One region of the Affinirhizobium capsici genome, then DNA from elsewhere that is predicted to be linked to it. Evidence: predicted binding sites of a transcription regulator. Region 1 holds the regulator's gene; each other region holds the start of a gene.
What was found. The regulator LexA, encoded in region 1, represses DNA repair genes until DNA is damaged. The targets are predictions, from matches to a motif close to TGTTCNNNNTGTGTTCNG.
Positions count from the first base shown of each region.

Region 2: AC0JZ1_RS12190 (energy-coupling factor ABC transporter ATP-binding protein) is a predicted target of LexA. The motif match lies at 1,816-1,833, and genes of this name have one in related genera.
Region 3: uvrA (excinuclease ABC subunit UvrA) is a predicted target of LexA. The motif match lies at 3,042-3,059, and genes of this name have one in related genera.
Region 4: AC0JZ1_RS00840 (fibrinogen-binding protein) is a predicted target of LexA. The motif match lies at 2,830-2,847, and genes of this name have one in related genera.

Region 1 covers NZ_CDRNXD010000002.1:489,664-495,201, reverse strand. The annotation lists gene AC0JZ1_RS02175 (hypothetical protein) at 1-479, opposite strand, end outside; gene AC0JZ1_RS02170 (VOC family protein) at 501-1,370, opposite strand; gene lexA (transcriptional repressor LexA) at 1,511-2,233, shown strand; gene AC0JZ1_RS02160 (ComEC/Rec2 family competence protein) at 2,214-4,619, opposite strand; gene gltA (citrate synthase) at 5,026-5,538, shown strand, end outside.
Region 2 covers NZ_CDRNXD010000004.1:1,810,447-1,815,984, reverse strand. The annotation lists gene AC0JZ1_RS12200 (biotin transporter BioY) at 1-398, opposite strand, end outside; gene AC0JZ1_RS12195 (energy-coupling factor transporter transmembrane component T family protein) at 434-1,057, opposite strand; gene AC0JZ1_RS12190 (energy-coupling factor ABC transporter ATP-binding protein) at 1,051-1,731, opposite strand; gene AC0JZ1_RS12185 (winged helix-turn-helix domain-containing protein) at 1,851-3,050, shown strand; gene AC0JZ1_RS12180 (GNAT family N-acetyltransferase) at 3,040-3,462, shown strand; gene aroC (chorismate synthase) at 3,466-4,563, opposite strand; gene AC0JZ1_RS12170 (bifunctional diguanylate cyclase/phosphodiesterase) at 4,681-5,538, opposite strand, start outside.
Region 3 covers NZ_CDRNXD010000004.1:1,085,984-1,091,521, forward strand. The annotation lists gene uvrA (excinuclease ABC subunit UvrA) at 1-2,908, opposite strand, end outside; gene AC0JZ1_RS08630 (single-stranded DNA-binding protein) at 3,180-3,722, shown strand; gene AC0JZ1_RS08635 (MarC family protein) at 3,783-4,412, opposite strand; gene gyrA (DNA gyrase subunit A) at 4,687-5,538, shown strand, end outside.
Region 4 covers NZ_CDRNXD010000002.1:164,589-170,126, forward strand. The annotation lists gene AC0JZ1_RS00830 (UDP-glucuronic acid decarboxylase family protein) at 1-918, opposite strand, end outside; gene AC0JZ1_RS00835 (LuxR C-terminal-related transcriptional regulator) at 1,466-2,221, opposite strand; gene AC0JZ1_RS00840 (fibrinogen-binding protein) at 2,912-3,856, shown strand; gene AC0JZ1_RS00845 (hypothetical protein) at 4,011-5,538, shown strand, end outside.

The sequences.
Region 1 (5,538 bases):
CCAGTTTCCAGAACGGCGGAATGGCGAAGAACATTTTTCGGCAAAGGGCTTTCACCACAAGGCCAGAGCAGTTCTGCAGATAGAAGTTTTCTGCGAAAATTTAAGGACTCAACAGCACGTCCAAATGCAATCGAAGTATGCTCAAGACGCTTCTTCATGGTGCTGCTTAAAATTTGGAGGCGGTACCAATTCTCAGCTTCCGCAAGGACAACACCACCCCACATCAGATACACCCTGCGATAAGCAAGTGCCTCGCCCTCAGACACCTCAAGAAGGGCTATCACCTGCGAATCGATGACTTCCGTTTCATCAGCCAAACGCTCGGCATAGACCCCACTCGTTTGCGATCCGTATTCCGTACACCAAGCATCCAGTGCAAAGGTGGCGCTATCACAGTTAAGTAGGAGTTGATTGAGCCGTAAAAGCCGCTGATGCGCTTCATTGCTATCTGGCTCTTTAGCTTCATGCTTCTTGATCAACTTCATTGCTCCACGAGAGAATCAAGGCGAGTCGGATCGCTCGACAATGCCCAAGACTGTCGGAAATTCAGGCTGCGAATGGACAATCAGCCTGTCGGCCTTCCTTTCGAAAGACACATTGGTTGCTGTGAGAATGCCTTTGATAGACGTCAGACTCTTCACCGCAATGACAAACCCCAAGGCCGTCAGGTCGCGAAAAGATCGATCTTGGTTTGAGATGGAGTAATCTGAAGTCTCGCGCACAATGCGAATTAAGCTGTTCCCCAACCTAAACGTGATATCGGTTTCCTGTGCTTCAGGTTCCTTCTGCAAGACGGTTTCAATCCGACCTGACGCCTCCGCAGAGTCAGAAGCTGTAAGCACAACCTCGGCCACGCCCAGCGCGCCGTTTGGATGCTCAAGAAGCGCGCCGCCAGGCAACGTTGAATTGATTCGTTGACAGGTGAAGGCAAACAGATCGGCAGAACGCAGGTCGGCAAAGGCCAATTTAAAGGTTGCGGTCACAGCGTTGCCGTCGGCAGATTTTGCCTCGCGCGAAAATGTTAGCATCGAGCCTGCGGATAACTGCTGCCGCTCAAAATAGGCATGATCTGCCACTGCATCATCGGATGCCAGGACAAATGCAGACAAGCCTACCTTCTTGCCAAGTCTACCTTGCTCCAGGTGCCGTTGTGTGAACACATTCCCCTCATTCGCAGCCGCCCTGGCAAGACCCTCGTCCCTCATTGCAAGAGGTTCTAGATACGTGCCGTTCGGAAAGAACACGCACGCATTTGATGTGCCGAACGGATGATGACCTTCAGCCGCGACATTAAAGCCTAAACGCCCAAGGAAACGACTTGCCGCCGTAAGTGACGGAACAGGTAGAACTAGATGGTCGAGGTTACGCATCATTCTTTTCCATGCTTTGCTGGTCCGTCGACTTTGGAGTCTTGAGTCACTCCATACAAGTGCACGAAGTTGCCCTTGCAGAACACAACTGGAACATATAGGGTCCGTTCTGGATTTGTTTCCCGATGGGGTTGCCGGATATGCTTACACGCAAACAGCAAGAACTGCTTCTTTTTATTCACGCTCGCATGAAGGAATCTGGTGTTCCGCCCTCTTTCGATGAGATGAAGGATGCGCTTGAGCTTGCCTCCAAGTCGGGGATACATCGCCTGATTACCGCTTTGGAAGAACGTGGATTTATCCGCCGGTTACCGAATCGTGCACGCGCATTGGAAGTGATCAAACTTCCGGAACCTTTCGGCGCAGGTGCGGCCCCCAAAAGAGGCTTTTCTCCTAGCGTTATTGAAGGGTCTCTAGGTAAAGCGCCACCCGCTCCAGCAACCCCTCAACCAGTTAAGGCTGCTGCGGATGAGAGCAATTCAGCTTCTATACCTGTAATGGGTCGAATCGCGGCGGGTGTTCCCATTTCGGCGATCCAGAATAACACCCACGCCATCAGCGTCCCGATGGAAATGCTTGGACCGGGAGAACATTACGCCTTGGAGGTGAGAGGGGACTCAATGATCGAAGCCGGCATTTTAGACGGCGATACGGTTATTATCCGCAATGGCAGCACGGCCAGCCCTGGCGATATTGTCGTTGCCCTCGTGGATGACGAAGAGGCGACGTTGAAGCGTTTCCGACGCAAGGGTGCATCGATTGCACTCGAAGCAGCGAATCCCGCTTATGAGACACGAATTTTCCCTCCAGAACGGGTGAAGGTTCAGGGGCGTCTGGTTGGTCTCATCCGCCGCTACCACTAAGCCACGTTTGAACCAAATTTGCGTCGTCGGTTGCGGCATATGTCTGTGAACGCCAGTCATAGGAGCGGTGAAGTTCCCATGCTCTTGCCGTTGATGTGAATGCCGGGGAATAGGTCCAGCTCTTAGGATTGGCCTGCCCATTGAACAGGATCTCGATGGTTCCTGTTCTTCGCAAAATGGCTGTGGTCACTAGGAGGACGCCTGATCGACATTTGGTGAATGGCGCTCGGGCGGCGATGACCAAATTGACACGATCGCAGGCATAGCCCAAGAAGCGGGTATCTTGAACCAAAGCAATCTTTGCTCCTTCCATTGTCTGCGTTAGGCACAGCAATTTGGGAAGGCAAACGAATTGGTCATTCGGTATCGCCTTTAGACCACTTCGAACGGCACTGTCGACCGCTTTGATCTGCTCCTCAGTTAAGCGCAGTCGCGTAGTTTTACCGAGTGGCACTGATGGAGCTGTGTCTTCCGTCTTGTCGTGTTCAGCCCTCTCCATGGCGTTGTCCACTTCCAAATCGATGGGACGTCGAGCCGAGGGCAATATCTCGCCCAACTTCAAGCTGTTGCGCCATCTATCGAACAGAAATCCCGATGATTTTGATTCATTTGTGAAGGAACTGGATTTGCGGTGGATCAACAGCGTCTCTCCATCTTCCGCAATAACCATGTCTGGATCATTGCGACCGATACCTGAGAGCATGATAAGCATCCCGCTAGCGAGGAGGAACACACCGGCAAAACGCAGTGGCGATCTCAGGCAAATAACGAGGACCAACCCAAGGGACGTCATTGCCAGAAAATAAGGCGGCGCCCTGCCCGTGCTTATGCCACCTTCCCAAGAAGCAACAAACGTTGCCACCTTGATGACGATCTCAAGTCCCCAACCCATTACAACAAAGAAAGGCGCTTCAAGCCCAAAGGGCATGGCCAACATGCCCAGCAATCCAGCTGGCATAACAACGGCCGAAATGAATGGCATTGTCGCGAGGTTGGCAACTAGGCCATAGCCGCTCAGCTGGTTAAAATGGGCAATCGAAAAAATGGCTGTCGAGAGACTTCCAATCAGGGAGGTCATGATTGTGCCCCCTATGATGGCCGCAATGGAAGAGACTGCGATAGCAACGGGGCCATTGGCGCTCAGCCCATCCTGCGCCTGCCTGCGTTTTGACCAGATGTTGTATCCGGCAACCAGAGCTGCGGTTGCGCCGAACGACATCTGGAAACTCGCACCCATAATGCTGGACGGGTGGAGCAGAAGTATGAGCGTCGCTGCCAAGGCTATATTGTGGAGGCTGATTGATGGGCGATCGAACAGAACAGCTGTCAACATAACCACCATCATGATGTACGCGCGTTCTGCAGATACACCGAAGCCGGATATGAGATAGTAGGCGGTAACCATAACGATAGCGCCAGAAGCCGCCAGCTTTTTCACCGAAACCCGTTGAGAAGCGCCGGGTATCAGAACCAGCAGGGAACGGGCACCCACAAAAAATATGCCCGCTGCAAGAGCCATGTTCAGGCCTGAAATCGCTACAATGTGGGCAAGTCCAGCCTCACGCAAAGCCTCAAGAACGGGGGCTGAAATAGCTCGCCGCTCATCGGTAATGATGGCTGCGGCGAAGGCGCCTTTATCTCCGGGCACAAGGCTACGGATGCGATCCCCCACATGACTGCGGAAATCATAGAGCAGGTTAAGCCAGCCAACCTGAGCCGGAGCGTCGACAGACTCGCCAAGCTTTTCTGGTACGCCATAAAAGAAGCCGCTGGCGCCAATGCCTTCAAAATAGGAGGAAAAGGCAAAATCACTCAGTCCTCCCAAAGCAGGGCCGGATGGTGGAGATAACCTTGCTCTTCCTTTAAGAATGTCTCCCATGCGAAACGGTTTAGCCGCGCCACGAACCGTAAGTGTTAAGCGCGTTGGTGCGCGTCCTAGCTTCGGTCGGCTAGTTGCGCGCACTGCCAGAACGTAACGCCAGCGGTTCTCTCCAACCGCTTCACGTCTTTCCACTACGCCTTCCACCGTCGTAGTGACGGCACTGTCTAGGATAACCGTTGCAAGGCGACATTCTTCCCAGGCTGCGCTCACCATTCCCAAGATACCAATCCCGATAAGGAACGCGAAGGCTGAGACCCAAGTTTGGATGCGTTGGCGAAAATAAAGGCCTGCCGCCAGAAACGGCAAGGCGCTGAGGAGAAGGCTGTAGCTTGGCCGGTTATCGACAGAGAACCAGATGATGGCACCCATTCCGAGCGCGACTGGAATCAAAAGGAAGAGGAGACCGTTCTCAGCCTCCTGCTGCATCCAGCGAGAAGACCGACTGGCGCATTTTACCTCTGCAAGCTGATCAACTTTCTGAGATTCGGGCTCCTGAAACGACATGAAAGGCGAGCCCGATCCACGTCGCGCTGCTGGCAGCCAATCAGTTGCGCTGGGCGGGCCTGTTTCAGCATTCTGCCAAAAGGATTCATGTGCCGGTGGTGCCAATCGGAACTTGCCCCCGCCCGCCGATCAAGGTCTTGGAAGGAGGATTTGCACAGCAAGGGTGCATTGGTCAACGCATTGACAAAGCTGGTTCCTACACTTTCGTATATTGGATCGATTTAATCCAACACAATCTGCGCGGGCCGTCTTTACTGTATCCTCATCCCGCAGATACATCTCGCTTTCGCGGCGCACAAAACATGGTCTGGAACGCTTGGCACGGCGCGTTAGATCATATAGCTAATTTCAACGCTTCTGTTTTTTCTGGCGCGTCCTGCGCCATTCCGCCTATCGGAGGATCAGTATGACGGACACGAACGCACACCTTGGATTGGGAGAGAGCAAAGTCGATCTTCCTGTGCGAAAGGGCACTATCGGGCCGGATGTTATCGACATTGGCGCGCTCTACAAGAACACCGGAGCCTTCACATACGACCCCGGCTTCACCTCCACGGCCTCCTGCGAGTCAAAGATCACTTTCATCGATGGTGACGAAGGTGTTCTGCTGCACCGCGGCTACCCGATCGAGCAGCTTGCAGAACATGGCGATTTTCTGGAAACTTGCTATCTGCTTCTCTACGGTGAACTGCCAACAGCTGCCCAGAAGAAGGATTTCGATTATCGCGTAACGCACCACACGATGGTGCATGAGCAGATGAGCCGGTTCTTCACAGGTTTCCGCCGCGATGCACATCCGATGGCGGTCATGGTTGGTACGGTTGGCGCTCTGTCGGCCTTTTACCATGACTCTACAGATATTACCGATCCGCATCAGCGCATGGTTGCCTCGCTTCGCATGATCGCGAAAATGCCAACG
Region 2 (5,538 bases), on a different contig from region 1:
TAGACCACGACAATGCCGCCGATGAGGCTGGCAATCAGGAAGCCGCCGAACTGGCGTGCTGCCGTCTGGCCTTCACGCACAAACTGCTGCGCCACGAGACCTGCCACAAAGCTACCGATGATCCAGCCGAAAATGTAGCCGCCGGTCGGCCCCATCAACACGGCAAGGCCCCCGCGGCCGCCCGCCAGAACCGGCAGGCCAACGGCCACCAGAACCACCAGAAGCGCATAGGCCAGGGCGCCGCGCTTGGCGCCGATAATGCAGCCCGCCAGCATGACGCCCATGCTCTGCGCCGTGATGGGAACGGGAATAAGAGCAATGGTGACTGGCGGAATAAGGCCAAGAACGATGATGATAGCGGTGAAAAGCGCCGCAAGCACGAGATCTCTTGTATTCATGAAAGTCTCCCTCGAAGGCGAAGAGCCTCAAAAATTTATTCTTGTTGTGCGCTTTTCTGGCCGCGAATGCCGCGCGCGTCAATTGCCTCGGCAATGCTATCCGCATCCTTCAGCGTGGCGATAATCAGCGGCCCAATGGCGCGGTGCAGCCGGTAGGGAATGCCGCGTGCCTTATGCGCCTCGCGCAACGTTTCATGCCGTGCAGCGATTTCCGGCACGAAGCGAAGAACCAGACCCAAGGCGAGCCCCACATCGGCAGCACGAAAAAGGCCCAGCCGTTCCAGCGGTTGCGCAGCCTTGGTGAGGCAATCCATGAAGGCGGAAAGCGAAGTCGTCGCGGTCACAATGCTGGCCAGCACGACGATGGCAGGCAGGCGCAGTATCGTCACCAGTGCCTCCCTCGGGGACACGACGACGTAGTTCACCAGTGCCAGAAGCGCGATGGTGAAGAGAACCGGCTTGATGCGCTGCCAGAGGGGACCAGGCGTCAGCCCCACCTGCATGGCAAGCAGAAGCGCCGCAAGAAGCGCAAACCCAAGCACAACAGGGCTTTTCAACAGGGTAAGGATAATGCTGAGCACAAGCAGGCCGAACAGCTTGTAGCCCGCAGGCGCACGGTGCAGCCAGCTATTGCCTTCCATATGCAGGCTGGTCAGCATTCGGCAATCTCGCGGTAGCGGGCAATGGCATCCCCAGCTGCCCCATCAAAAACAATCTGCCCCTCATGAAACAAGAGAACACGGGGAAAATCCGCCAGCAGGTCAAGATCATGGCTGATGACGATGGCCTGCTCGGTAAGGCTTGCCAGAGTGCGCTTAACCAAACCCCGATTGCGTAAATCGAGCTGATTGGTCGGCTCATCGAAAATCAGAAGCTTCGGCTCTGTCACCATGACAGCGGCCAGCGCGGCAAGCTGCAATTGCCCGCCGGAAAGTTCATGCGGGCGCCGGTCGGCAAGCTCGGTCAAGCCAAAGCGGGCAAGCACGGCCTCCACCCGGTCCTCGACCTCTTTTCCCTTCAGTCCGCGGCTTTTCAACCCAAGCGCAATGTCTTCCCGAATGATCGGCAGAATGATCTGATTGCCGGGGTTCTGGAAAATAAAGCCGGTTGCCGCCCGCACCTTCGCCTCATCGACGACGGTATCCAACCCATCAAGCGTCACGCGCCCGGTGGTTGGCTTGGCAAGGCCATTGATCAGGCGCGCAAAGCTCGTCTTGCCGGAACCGTTCAGGCCAATCACACCCACACGGTTCTCCGTCAGCACCAGCGAAAGCGGATGCAGCGCCATGTGCTTGCCGAAGGAAAGGCTGGCATTGTCGAATGTGATGCGCACGCGCTGTTGATCCCGTAGGTCTTGTTTATGGCTTCTATAACGATGGTCCTTGCCGCGGCCAATGTTTTTCGACAGGGTGCGCTATTGAACAAAAGAAGAACGCGGGCTAGCCTGCAACCATGACGATTCTGCTCGACAATCTGCTGGCCCGTAACATCTTTCTGGAACGCCAAGGCCTTTCCGCCGCGCCCAACCGTGCTTTGGGCTGGCAGGGCCTTCAACACTTGATCGAAACCATCGGCTTTGTGCAGGTCGATAGCGTGCAGACCGTGGAGCGTGCCCATCATCAAATTCTCTTTTCGCGCAACCAGACGTATCGTCGCGAGGATCTGACGCGGCTTTTGGAGCGGGAACGCAGCCTGTTCGAACACTGGACGCATGATGCCTCCATCATTCCATCCGCCTTTTTCCGCTACTGGAAGCATCGCTTTCGGCGGCGTGAGCCGATCATTCTGGAGCGCTGGCGGCGCTGGCAAGGGGAGGGTTTTGATACGGCCTTTGAACAGACGCTGGCCCGTGTGCGCGAATCTGGCGCTGTCATGTCTCGCGATGTAAAGGCTGAAGATCACAAGTCCGGCGGCTGGTGGAACTGGCATCCCTCCAAAACTGCGCTGGAGTTCCTTTGGCATACCGGCCATCTGGCCATCACGCGGCGCGAAAACTTCCAGAAAGTCTATGACCTTGCAGAGCGGGTGATCCCGAAGGCGGATTACGAGGCCGAAGTCACCGAGGCAGATCTCGTGGATTGGGCCTGCCGCTCGGCCCTGGAACGGTTAGGCTTTGCGACATCCGGCGAACTTGCCGCCTTCTGGGATATCATCAAGCCGCAGGAAGCAAAGGCCTGGGTGGATAGTCACCTTGAGGAATTGCAGCCGGCGAGCATCATGTGCGTCGATGGCCGCCAGCGCCAGTCTTATGCATTTGCAGATCGTATAGCCGAGCTGATGAACGCGCCCGAGCCGCCTGCGCGCCTGCGGGTGCTTTCACCGTTCGATCCAGTGCTGAGGGACAGGGATCGTGCCGAGCGTCTCTTCGGCTTCAACTACCGAATTGAGATCTTCGTGCCGGAGCCGCAGCGAAAATATGGCTATTATGTCTTCCCGCTTCTGGAGGGAAACCGCATGATCGGCCGTATCGATGTGAAGGCGGAGCGGAAGGCCAGCGTTCTTGCCGTCAAGCGTCTATGGCTGGAGCCGGGCGTCAGGCTTTCGGCGGGACGCTTGTCGCGACTGGAGGCGGAACTTGCGCGCCTTGCACGCTTCACCGGCGTGGAGACGGTGGATTATCTGCCGGGTTGGACAGGAAACGATGATGGCTGAAGATGAGTACCATGTCGAACCGCGTGTCGTTGCGTTGGACGATTACATGCGGCTACGCTTGATTGCTGGCCTCACACCTTTCTCGCGAGAAGCGGCGGAAAAGGGCCTGCCGAATACGCAGTTCGGCGTCACGGTTTTTCTAGGAAATGAGGTTGTCGGCATGGGCCGCATCATTGGTGATGGTGGCTGCTTCTTCCAGATCACCGATATTGCTGTCGATCCCGCCCATCAGGGCAAAGGCTTGGGCAAGCGCATCATGGCGGCTCTGACGGATCACATTCGCAAAGCTTTCCCGGAAACCGCCTATGTGAGCCTGATTGCGGATGTACCGGCAAACAGGCTCTATCAGCAGTTCGGCTTCAAGGAGACCGCACCGCGCTCTGTCGGCATGGCCATGATCGTTGGCAAATAAAGCTTAGCGCACCTTGCCGGTCTGCCCGCGGTCGCGCAGGTAATGGTCGGCGAGGGCGCAGGCTACCATGGCTTCGCCAATCGGCGCGGCGCGAATGCCAACGCAGGGGTCGTGCCGGCCCTTGGTGCGTACTTCCACATTCTGGCCATCCGCATCGATGGACTGGCGCTCGGTCAGGATGGAGGATGTTGGCTTCACGGCAAAGCGCGCCACAATCGGTTGGCCCGTGGAAATGCCGCCCAGCACGCCGCCTGCATGGTTGGAGAGGAAAAGCGGCTTGCCATCATTGCCCATGCGCATTTCATCGGCGTTTTCTTCACCGCTCAGTTCAGCGGAGGCAAAGCCTTCACCGATCTCCACGCCCTTCACGGCATTGATGGACATCAGCAGCGAGGCAATATCCTGGTCGAGCTTGGAATAGATGGGGGCACCGAGGCCAGCGGGAACATTGTCCGCCACCACCTCAATCACCGCTCCGATGGAGGAGCCGGACTTGCGGATCTCATCCAGATAGGCTTCCCAAACCGGCACCATTTCCGGGTCCGGGCAGAAAAAGGGGTTGCGATCCACTTCTGCCCAATCCCAATTGTCGCGGTTGATCTTGTGCTTGCCGATCTGTGTCAGCGCGCCGCGAATGGTCACGCCCGGCACCACTTTGCGGGCGATTACGCCAGCGGCCACGCGGGCTGCCGTTTCGCGGGCGGAGGAGCGCCCGCCGCCGCGATAATCGCGAATGCCGTATTTCACGTCATAGGCAAAATCGGCATGGCCGGGGCGGTAACGGCGGGCAATCTCGCCGTAGTCCTTGGAGCGCTGGTCAGTGTTTTCAATCAGCATGGAAATGGGCGTGCCGGTGGTCGTCATGGTCACGCCGTCCTCGGACAGCATCACGCCGGAAAGCACCTTCACCACATCCTCTTCCCGCCGCTGGGTGACAAAGCGGGATTGACCGGGCTTGCGCTTGTCCATGAAAGACTGGATCTCATCCTGCGTCAAAGTCAGGCCGGAAGGGCAGCCATCCACCACACAGCCAAGTGCTGGTCCATGGCTCTCGCCCCAGGTGGTAACGCGGAAAAGATGACCGAATGTATTGTGCGACATGAGACCCGACCATTCGGCGGTTGAGACCGCCAGGATTTAGAAACGGCCTCTCTTTACGGGAAAACACCGGGCATAGGAAAGCGCTTTTACGGCCTCTCCGGTTCGCGCCTTGTGTTTTTATCCCGCTTTCAGGAAACCGCCCACGGCAACATTGCTGAAACTGTCGAAGGGCAGGGGCCGGGCAAAGGCATACCCCTGTAACAGGTCGCAACCCAGCTCACGCAGCATCTCCGCATGGTTCATGGTCTCCACCCCTTCCGCCACCGTTTCCACGCCAAGCGATTTCGCAATCTCGATGATCGAACGAACAAGCGCACGCTCCTGCGGTGAGGTAAGAATAGGCATGACCAGTTGCCGGTCGATTTTCAACCGCTTCGGGCGCAGCTTCAAAAGGCTGACGATGGAGGTGTGACCCGTGCCGAAATCATCGATCTCCACATCGATGCCGAGCGCCTTGATCTGCTCCAGATTGTTGGTCACCAAATCCTCGCTTTCATCAAGGAAGATGGATTCCACCAGTTCAAAGGAAATCCGCCCAGCGGTGATCGGAAGCGTCTTCAGCGTTTCAATCAAGGCCTCATCCCGCAAGCGCTTGGAGGAAACGTTGACGGACACTTTCGGTACATTCACTCCCATGGCGGCCCAGCGCATCTGATCTTTCAAAACGGTTTCCAGAACGATCTGGTCGAGATTGGCCGTTACGTTCAGGTCTTCTGCAATGCTGAGAAAGGCGTCTGGAGCCAGAAGGCCCCGATGCGGATGCTGCCAGCGCACCAACGCTTCCGCACCCGTCAATTCCTTGGTTTTCGCGCAAAACTGCGGCTGATACCAGGTAACGAACTGCTGCTCCTCAATCGCTGTCAAAAGCTCATCGGCTGTGCGCTTGTGCGTGATGATCTCTGCCTGAAGGTTCTGCGTGAAGAACTCAAAACGGTTGCGGCCCTGGTTCTTCGCACGGTAAAGCGCGATATCGGC
Region 3 (5,538 bases), on a different contig from region 1:
TCATCTTACGTTGCGGCCTGCGGCCCAGCAGTTCCTTGAGGAACTGCCCGGTATAGCTACGCTTTTCCTTCACAACCTCCTCAGGCGTGCCAACGGCCACGACTTCACCGCCGCCCGTTCCGCCTTCGGGTCCGATATCGATAATCCAGTCCGCCGTCTTAATGACCTCGAGATTGTGCTCGATAACCACAACAGAATTGCCTTGGTTAACCAATTCATGCAGCATTTCCAAAAGCTTGGCGACATCGTGGAAATGCAATCCCGTGGTGGGTTCATCGAGAATATAAAGCGTCCGTCCAGTTGAGCGTTTCGAGAGTTCCTTGGCCAATTTGACGCGCTGCGCCTCGCCGCCGGAAAGGGTATTCGCCTGTTGGCCCACTTTGATATAGCCTAGTCCCACATCAAAAAGCGCCTGCAACTTGTCGCGAACGGCAGGTACGGCAGAGAAGAATTCAACGCCTTCTTCCACCGTCATATCCAGCACGTCCGCGATGGATTTGCCCTTGAACATGACGTCGAGCGTTTCACGGTTATAGCGCTTGCCGTGGCAGACATCACACGTCACGTACACATCAGGAAGGAAGTGCATTTCGATCTTGATAACGCCGTCACCCTGACATGCTTCGCAACGCCCACCTTTGACGTTGAACGAAAATCGTCCCGGCTGATAGCCGCGCGCCTTGGCTTCCGGCAGACCCGCGAACCAATCGCGGATCGGCGTGAAGGCCCCGGTGTATGTGGCTGGGTTAGAGCGCGGTGTGCGGCCAATGGGCGACTGATCGATATCAATCACCTTATCGATGAACTCGAACCCATCGATGCGTTCATGTTCTGCTGGGATTTCGCGTGCGCCCATGACACGGCGTGCGGCGGCCTTGTAGAGCGTTTCAATCAGGAAGGTCGATTTTCCACCGCCCGATACACCAGTCACAGCTGTGAAGAGGCCGAGCGGGACCGACGCTGTAACGTTCTTCAGGTTATTGCCCTTAGCGCCAACAACCTTGATCTCTCTGCCCTTCTTAGGCTTACGCCGTTCTGCAGGAACCGCTACGCCAAGCTCGCCCGACAGATATTTGCCTGTCAGCGAATTGGGGTTATCCATAACCTGTTGCGGCGTTCCCTCAGCGATCACCTGGCCGCCATGAATGCCCGCAGCGGGGCCAATATCAACCACGTAATCTGCCGTGAGGATCGCATCTTCATCATGCTCGACCACGAGAACGGTGTTTCCGATGTCTCGCAGGTGCTTCAGCGTATCGAGCAGGCGTGCATTGTCTCTCTGGTGCAAACCAATAGATGGCTCATCCAGAACATAGAGAACGCCAGTCAAACCTGAGCCAATCTGTGAGGCCAAACGAATGCGCTGGCTTTCACCGCCGGAAAGCGTGCCCGAATTGCGCGACAGACTGAGATAATCGAGACCGACATCGTTCAGAAACCGCAGACGTTCGCGGATTTCCTTGAGAATACGAACCGCAATCTCGTTTTGCTTCGTATTGAGCTTTGAGGGCAGAACTTCGAACCAGTCACGCGCCTTCTTGATCGACATTTCGGTAACGTGACCGATATGCATATAATCGATCTTGACTGCCAGCGCTTCTGGCTTCAACCGGAAGCCATTGCACGCCGGGCAGGGCGCTGCAGACATATAACGCTCAATTTCCTCGCGAGCCCAGGCGCTATCCGTTTCCTTCCAGCGCCTCTCTAGGTTTGGGACGATGCCTTCGAAGGTTTTGGTCGTTTTATAGGATCGAGCGCCATCGGCATAATTGAACTCGATCTTCTCTTCCGTTCCCTGAAGAATTGCACGCTTGGCCTCTGCCGAAAGTTTCGACCAGCGATCCGAAAGCTTGAAGCCGAAGACTTTACCAAGACCTTCGAGGGTTTGATTGTAATAAGGAGAGGTGGACTTGGCCCACGGAGCCAAGGCGCCATCTTTCAAGGTTCGTTCCGGTTCAGGAACAATCAGATTCTCATCGACCTTTTGCTGAGCGCCAAGACCATCACAAGTGGGGCAGGCACCGAATGGGTTGTTGAAGGAGAACAGACGGGGCTCGATTTCCGGGATGGTAAAGCCTGATACGGGGCAGGCAAATTTTTCTGAAAAGAGAACGCGCTCGTGCGTTTCGTTCAGCGACTTGTTGGCGGAACCGCCAGCCGATGTTTCTTCTGGAGGCAGCGGTTTATCCGCAAATTCCGCAACGGCCAAACCATCTGCCAGCCTAAGGCAGGTCTCAAGACTATCTGCCAAACGTGCGCTGATATCGTTACGCACCACGACACGGTCTACCACGACGTCGATATCGTGCTTGTACTTCTTGTCGAGAGCGGGGACTTCAGCAATTTCGTAAAACTGACCGTCCACTTTCACGCGCTGGAAGCCCTTTTTCATAAGGTCAGCCAGTTCTTTTTTATATTCACCCTTTCGACCACGCACGAGTGGTGCAAGGATGTAGAGACGCGTTCCTTCGCCAAGCGCCAGCACACGATCCACCATCTGGCTCACAGTCTGGCTTTCGATGGGAAGTCCTGTCGCAGGGGAGTAAGGTACACCGACACGCGCAAACAGAAGGCGCATATAGTCATAGATTTCCGTGACTGTACCGACTGTCGAGCGCGGGTTCTTCGAAGTGGTTTTCTGCTCGATGGAAATTGCCGGAGATAGACCGTCAATCTGGTCCACATCCGGTTTTTGCATCATTTCAAGAAACTGGCGCGCATAAGCAGAGAGGCTTTCCACGTAGCGGCGCTGGCCTTCGGCATAAATGGTATCGAAGGCGAGCGACGATTTGCCTGAGCCTGAAAGACCGGTCATCACGATCAGGCTGTTGCGGGGCAGGTCGAGGTCAATACCTTTGAGGTTATGTTCGCGCGCGCCGCGAATGGAGATCGTCTTGAGTTCGCTCATTTTAACCAGGCTCTGTGGGAGGTCAGTCCGTTATGTAGTGATAGATCGGCGGCTGTCGAGGCGTCGGCGGGGAGGTTTATGCCTCCGCGTCACCTCTACGTTCGATTGAGTTGACAGGATCATAGAGAATTATTAGAACAAATAAAGAACAATTTTTGCGCTCATTTACTGTGGATTAACATCTTATCCTGACCGCGTCGCACCGGCGATGGAGTAGAGTGCGGAAAACGCAAATTGGACTATGCCACCAAGTGGCAGACAAGGTGATGAAATGGCAGGTAGCGTCAACAAGGTAATCTTGATCGGGAATGTGGGCGCAGACCCTGAAATTCGCCGTACCCAGGATGGTCGCCCAATCGCCAACCTACGCATCGCAACGTCTGAAAGCTGGCGAGACCGCAATAGTGGCGAACGCCGCGAAAAGACGGAATGGCACACAGTTGTTGTGTTTAACGAAGGTCTTTGCAAGGTCGTTGAGCAGTACATAAAGAAGGGCGCAAAGCTGTACATTGAGGGCCAGTTGCAGACTCGCAAGTGGCAGGATCAGAATGGCAATGATCGCTATTCCACCGAAATCGTGCTACAAGGCTTCAACTCAACGCTCACCATGCTGGATGGGCGCGGGGAAGGTGGCGGTGCTGGTGGAAGCGGAGGCTACGGTGGTGGCCGCGGCAGCTCTTCGGGTGGTGACTTTGGTGGCGGTTACGGCGATGACTATGATCGTGGTTCTTCCGGTTCCAGCCGTGGCGGCTCTTCCGCTGGCGGCGGCGGTGGTGGATTTGCCCGCGATCTTGATGATGACATCCCGTTCTGATTCATTTCATGTAATAAGCGGTCGAGCATGACTTGGCCGCTTTTTTTGTTGGTAAGATTTTCAAGTATTGAAAGCCGATTTGATTCCATCAACGACGAACTGAACCGATAGTGCGGCCAGCAGCACACCGAGAAGACGAGTGAGCAATGCACGTCCCGTCATTCCTAAGAAGCGGTCCAGCTTTTCCGCGACAATAAGTGCAGCAAGTACAGCGCCCATACAGATTGCCAGCATAGCGATCAGCAGCGTGCGATCCAGGGGCGCCGAAAATGAACCCGCCAGAAGCACCGTTGCAGAAATTGCACCAGGACCTGCGATCAGCGGCAAGGCGAGCGGGAACACAGCGATATGCTGAATGTGGTCGATCGTAATCGCGACCTTGGAGGTTTCTTCTTTTCTCTCCTGACGCTTCTGGAAAATCATCTCGAACGCAATCCAAAACAGGAGAAGGCCGCCCGCGATGCGGAAAGCACCCATGGAAATGCCGAGGAGAGATAGAATACCTGCGCCGAATATCGCGAAGGTTGCTAGAATAATGAATGCGATCATGGTGCCGCGAACAGCGACCTGTCTACGGTGGATGCGATCCATTCCGGCGGTCAGGCCAAGGAAGATCGGCGCGAGACCAGGTGGGTCCAATGTCACCAGCAGCGTGGTGAACGCGCTCATGATGCTGTCTGTGGTGGCCATTTTTCCCTCATTCTTATCTTATGGTGCTGCGAGTCTAGAATTCAGCTTTACGGTAAAAGCAGGCCGCTGAGAAGCAAAGGTGGCCATTGTGTTGAGTACCTGCTACAGCCTTTGACTGTGGGAAACGGCACATGTCTTATCTAACGCTGCCTGACTATGTTTCCGGCCATATCGCAGCCGCAAAGAACTGTTCAAAACCCGCCTCAAAATTGGCGTTTGAATAGGACATCGGCTATATACACCAGACTGATTCCGAACAGAGATCGTATCCGATTTGACTGAACAGAGCACTCCTGGCGGCGGAAAGCTGCCACCTGGCATCGAACCCATTTCCATTATGGAAGAGATGCAGCGTTCCTATCTCGATTACGCGATGAGCGTTATCGTGAGCCGTGCGCTGCCCGACGTTCGTGACGGCCTTAAGCCAGTTCACCGCCGTATTCTTTATGGCATGTCCGAACTGGGCATCGATTGGAATAAGAAATACGTGAAATGCGCGCGCGTAACCGGGGACGTGATGGGTAAATACCATCCGCACGGGAACGCCGCGATTTACGACGCTTTGGCGCGTATGGCCCAGGACTGGTCCTTGCGCCTGCCTTTGATCGACGGTCAGGGCAATTTCGGCTCGATCGACGGCGATCCACCAGCCGCTGAGCGCTACACCGAATGCCGCCTGCAAAAGGCTGCCCATTCGTTGCTCGACGATTTGGATAAGGAAACGGTCGATTTCCGCGACAACTATGATGGCACCCTGTCGGAGCCGGTCGTTGTTCCAGCCAAGTTCCCCAACCTTCTGGTCAACGGGGCTGGCGGTATCGCGGTTGGTATGGCGACGAACATCCCGCCGCATAACCTTGTTGAGGTGATTGACGGCTGTGTGGCCCTCATCGACAACCCTTCGATTGAATTGCCCGACTTGATGCAGATCATACCCGGGCCGGACTTTCCGACGGGTGCTTTGATCCTCGGTCGCTCAGGCATCAAATCCGCTTACGAGACGGGTCGCGGTTCTGTCATCATGCGTGGCCGTGCGCATGTCGAGCCGATGCGCGGGGATCGTGAGCAGATCATCATCACCGAGGTTCCCTATCAGGTGAACAAGGCGACGATGATCGAGAAGATC
Region 4 (5,538 bases), 330 kb from region 1:
GAGTTCGGCTTGAGCCTTGGCAATATCCGGCCGGCGCTGTCGCGGGTCGTCGACTGCTGCGGGCAAGTGCACGATACGAGAGCGTGAACCCGTCAATGCGCGAATAATATGCGCCAATTGTAGGACGGGATATTCGACCGGATTACCAAGATTGGTCGGGCCGGTCACCTGGTCATCGGTGCGGCTCATCCGAATGAAACCTTCTACGAGGTCATCGACGTAGCAAAGGGATCTCGTCTGCAGTCCGTCGCCATAGATAGTCATATCCTCGTTTTTCAGAGCCTGCACGATAAAGTTTGAAACGACGCGTCCATCATCCAGCCGCATGCGCGGGCCATATGTGTTGAAAATCCGGATCACCTTGATTTTCACCTGATGCATGCGGTGATAGTCGAAAAACAGGGTTTCTGCGCTGCGTTTGCCTTCGTCATAGCAGGCACGTGGTCCAATCGGGTTCACGTTACCCCAATAGCCTTCCTGTTGCGGGTGTTGGAAGGGATCGCCATAAACCTCGGAGGTGGAGGCTTGCACCACAACCGCACGGTTCCGTTTCGCCAGGTTGAGGCAGTTAATGGCTCCGATGACATTGGTCGTGAGGGTTCCAATCGGATCACGTTGGTAATCAATGGGTGAGGCGGGGGAGGCCAGATTGAAAATGAGCGGCGCCTCCGCTTTGAAAGGAAGGCGGACATCGTGGTGAATTGCAGTGAAACCCTGTCTTGTCGCCAGATGCGCAATATTGCTTCGACGTCCGGTGGAAAAGTTGTCAATGCAGGCGACGCTGAAGCTGTCGTTGAGCAAGCGCTCACAAAGATGCGACCCAAAGAAGCCCGCTCCGCCTAGGACCAGCGCGTCGGCTGCAACGGCAGTACCGGTTTGCTTCTGAAACCCATCTCGAACGGAAAGAATTCGACTCATAGCACCCACTCCAACACGGCTACTGCAAACATGAGGGTTCCAGCGTGGCGAAAGACGCCCCGTTCAAACCGGCGATACTGCGGAAATCATTGAGTTATTGAGCCACGAGGATAAAAGTTAATCAATAATCAATAATGTTATCACTAAAATGGAGTAGCTTAAGAACTAAGCCTAGTACTGTTGAAGCGAGCGGTATCCATAACCGCGCTCTCAACGTAGCGGGTGAGGATAAGGAGAAGGCCTTTGGCCCGAATTTCAGAATTCGTCATGCTGATGGGGATTGTGGCTACAGTCGGGTCGATTTCCTCCTGCTCATCCCTATCGCCAGATCCCGCCTCGCATGCAGCGGTCGCTCCTAAACCTTCTGCATCCGATCTCCAAAAACCAGTCCGCAAACTGAAGGTCGTGAGCGCCACTCTCATTGACCCGATGCAAACGGCAGCGCTCACGCCCGTTGAGCCACATCAGTTTTCGGCTTCACCTTATATCTGCACGCCCAGCGGGTTTGGCCAGAAGGCACGCTGCGTCCTACGCTAGCGCCATATCCTCAGCCTTCCCCATTTCGATCCATATCGAAAAAGCGAGACGCAGCTTCGGTGCGATTGCGCACGTGCATCTTTTTATAGATGTTTCGGATGTGTACCTTGACGGTGTTCTCGGATACACGGAGACGGTCTGCAATAATCTTGTTCTGCGTACCTTTACAGAGCAGATCCAAAATCTGGATCTCGCGCGCTGTCAAAGCCATTGCCCCGGAAGCAAATCGAGAGAGACTGGTTGATGGAGAGGTGTGCCTCTCAGCATCCAGGTTCGGAAGAATTGCGGGTTGGGAAGTTCGGCGCAGACGTTGCAGCAAGGCGGACGGAAAATGCTCACCGCCCTTCATCAGCAGTTGTATAGTCGCCATGAACACGTCAAGACGCATGTCCAAGGGTAGAATACCGTTGATAACGTTGTTTTCCGGCAATGAACGCAACAGATTCTCCGCGGCATCAAGGCTCTCCACCACAATTCCTACAGAGGCATCCATATCGTTCTCGTCAAATAAATCTATGATATGCAGGACGTCGCTCGCGCTTGGCCTGTAGAGCAAAATCAGTTGAGAAGACATGAGTTCCGCATGACGCTGGTCATAAACAGAACGCATGCGAAGAATTTCGTGGTCCGCAAAATTTTTGGATAGTACTTCCGTAATACATTCTGCCAGGAGATCACTTGCCGAGATCATCGCAATGGTGCTGGGCCCGATCTTGTGAGCGAAATCCCTGGTATTCCTTGGTTCGTGAGACTCTGTCATAAACATCACTGCCCCCCAATGAAACTGACGACTTGTGACTTCCCTAACTCAGCCGGCTCTTATTAATTATTTATTATGAATGTTAGACGAAAATATTGGGGGTACCAATCACCATTTTGGGTTATCTGGCTCCAACCTGTATTGCTTTCTTGGGAGTTCTCGATCTAGCGCTCTGATTCTTCGCGCTGATTTCGCATTAACTATAGTGGTATCAACCAGCGTTGATCTTCCTAAAGCAAACGGTGGGGCGCATTACGCGAACTGACTAGCCCACTCTGGTCCGTAACGATTTCACCGCCGTTTCACTCAGTGACAAGATACCACCGCTGTCACTACCTCCACTGCTAGCTAAGCCAGGGCCTCGTTTGCCGTATTGAATGGGCTAATCAGATTTCGTGTCTATCAAGACAATTCGAATTGCGGTTGAGTTGGGGCATCGGATGGAACCGCCGGTGTAACGAGTAAAGGGAATGGTTCGCTCCGATCTCAACGCCGGTAACGAAATCACGGTGCATCCGCCGCATGTATAGCTTTGCGGATTGCTTATCTGTGTCTTCTCCCCGGAAAGCATCGCCGCAGGCGTTTGTGTGAAGTGCACGCCTGCATCCCAAATTCGGAGCATTTTAAGCACAAAAGTCCCGTTGAAGATGAAAGGGATTGTGTCTGCGCTCCGGTCATCAACGAAGGAGGAATGGCATGTCTTACCCTCACGGTTCCAACGAAACAAACACCACGGCTGTTGGCGCTCTCGCAGAAGGTTTCGCCAACAGTGCTATCAACTCGACTGAAGTTGACGATGGCTCGACAGGTTATGTCGGCGGAATGGCCAATGGCGATAACCGCAACAACACCGACAACAGCGTTGATCTCGATCTTAAGGCCAATCTTGAGCTGAACAACGGTTCAAACCGCGATAACAGTTATGATTGGAGCTATGACAGCAAGTCCATCTCCGACAATGACAATATCTCGGACAATGATACCCAGATCATCACCAATACCGAGACCAAGGTCAGCTCAGATTATGACTGGAGCTATGACAGCAAGTCATTCACGCATACCAATACCGAAACCGATACGGACATTAAAACGATCACGGACAATCATTCGGTGACCGATGATCATACGGCAACGGGTAGCTTCAACAGCAGCGATACTGATTTTGCAGTGCTCGAAGATGTAAAAGACTTCGGCAATTTGGGTATCGCAGGCGGCGATCTCACCTTCAATCTTGGTGATGATTTCTCGTTTACGCTCGATGTCGACAACATCCTGAATGGCTCGCTGAATGGTGAGGGCAATGACTCAGGCTTCAGCGCGGTTCAGGCCAACCACCTCGCCGATCAGGATGCTGCTTGGGAAGTTCGGATGGAGAATTCCGGTGCGGAAAACCATCTGTCGGCCAATGCAGGCGAAGCGCATGGCGCAATCGGCATGGATATGGACGGCAAGGGCTGGGACCTCAAGACGGGCGACGACGCAACCGGCACGAGCACGGCCGATGCCTCGGCGATTCTCGCGAATTCGGGCTTCCACTTCGAGTTCGTTCAGGGTGCAAACATGCTGAGCAACGCCATCGACAGCAGTGTCATCGGCGGTGACTCGCATACAAGCAATGTCGGCGAAGACACCGGCCACTGACGTCATCCGTCAACAGCAAGACAGCCTGCACCGGCACAGCGAGGCCGGTGCAGCAATGACGTTCGAAACACGTGCACATCACCCTCGTCTTCCGTATTGGCAGTGAGGGGAGGGATCGCATCCAGGATGCGGATGAAACGTGGGAGGCGGGGACATGTACGCAGACAAGATTACCGAAATAATCGCCCATTTCATCGGCCACTTCGATCTGGTGACCGAAGAAATGAGACTTCGGCAAACCCCGAATGGCGGCGCTGTCGTCGATGATCCAGACACGCCTTCTGGGCCCATAACCCCCCTCGCACCAGGCTTTGCTTCCGATCTTGCATTGGAGGATTATAATCCGCAGGTGAATTATGTCGGCCCGCATATGAGGCTGCTGCCTGCAAAATGGGTTCCCCAGCGTCTCGACCAATTACCTGAAGAAGCACGTGGCACGCGTTACTTCTTTGATGTCGAAACCGGTACGCCTCGACCAATAGCATCACCCGTGTACGAGCCACCGGAATTTCTGAAAGTCCATGTGGGGCCGGGTTCTGCCATATCGCACATGGTTCAGGTCAACCTAATGCAAGACGATGATTTCCTTAATCTCGTTGATGACAAGCGGGATACGGTCGATCTTCAATTCGTAAATCAGCGCTTACAGGACTATACGGCACTTGCGTCAGCGCAGACCCCATTCAGTGATCTTCATCGCACGGATAATCTCGTAGAACTGAAAGACATCTGGCACGAGGGGCACGACTTCGCGCAGACCCTGCAGCAGCAAGTTCAAACTCAGTCATTGGCTTCACTGGTCACCATCGAGGAAGCACTCGAGCATGGAGAGCATTCTCTTGCGGTTTCCGGCCACACGCTTTCCGGCGTCTACATGAATGGTCAGATGGTATCTGCGCCGCCCATACTTGATGAGCTAATGCCAGAACGTGGAATTGCCGCACCACCCGAGAAGCCGGAAAAGAGTGATGTTTCGTTGGAGGAGAAGTCGCCAGCGCATGATGCGCTTGTCGTTGCCGCCGGAGCCAATGTTTCCGCGAACATTGTGAACTTGACGGACGTTGGCATCGTCTCCCCCGTACTCAGCGTCATGGGTGATTACCACCAGCTCAATGTCATCAGCCAGTCCTACGTCTATAGCGATCATGACAGTCTTTCGCATGATTCCGGCAGCGATGGTTCCAGTGATCCACTAACCGATCCTTTCCATTCGCTTGGAACGACGGCGATCAATCTCGCAACGTTTACCCATTCGGATTGGGGCCAATCCCCTGCTTCAAATAACAGCGCCGATAACGATGATCCGGTCTTTCCACAGAGTTGGCGCGTGAGCGTCGTAGATGGTGATGTCAGCTTTGTGAATTGGATCGAGCAGTATAATTTCGTCACTGATAACGATCAGATGAAGCTCACCTTCATGGGAACGGATACTTCCGTCATCATCGGGGGCAATGCAGCAGTCAATCTCGCGAATTACTTCGGCTTGAGCCTGCAATATGATCTTATCATCGTCGGCGGCCATGTGCTCGACATGAACATCATTAGTCAGATTTCCGTTCTCTATGACAATGATTGGATTTCTGCCGAGAGCTACGGAGAGGGCTTCACGGCCCAAACCGGCAATAATCTCATCTGGAATGGCGCTTCCATTCATGAGGTCGGCTCGCCAGACCGGTTCGAAC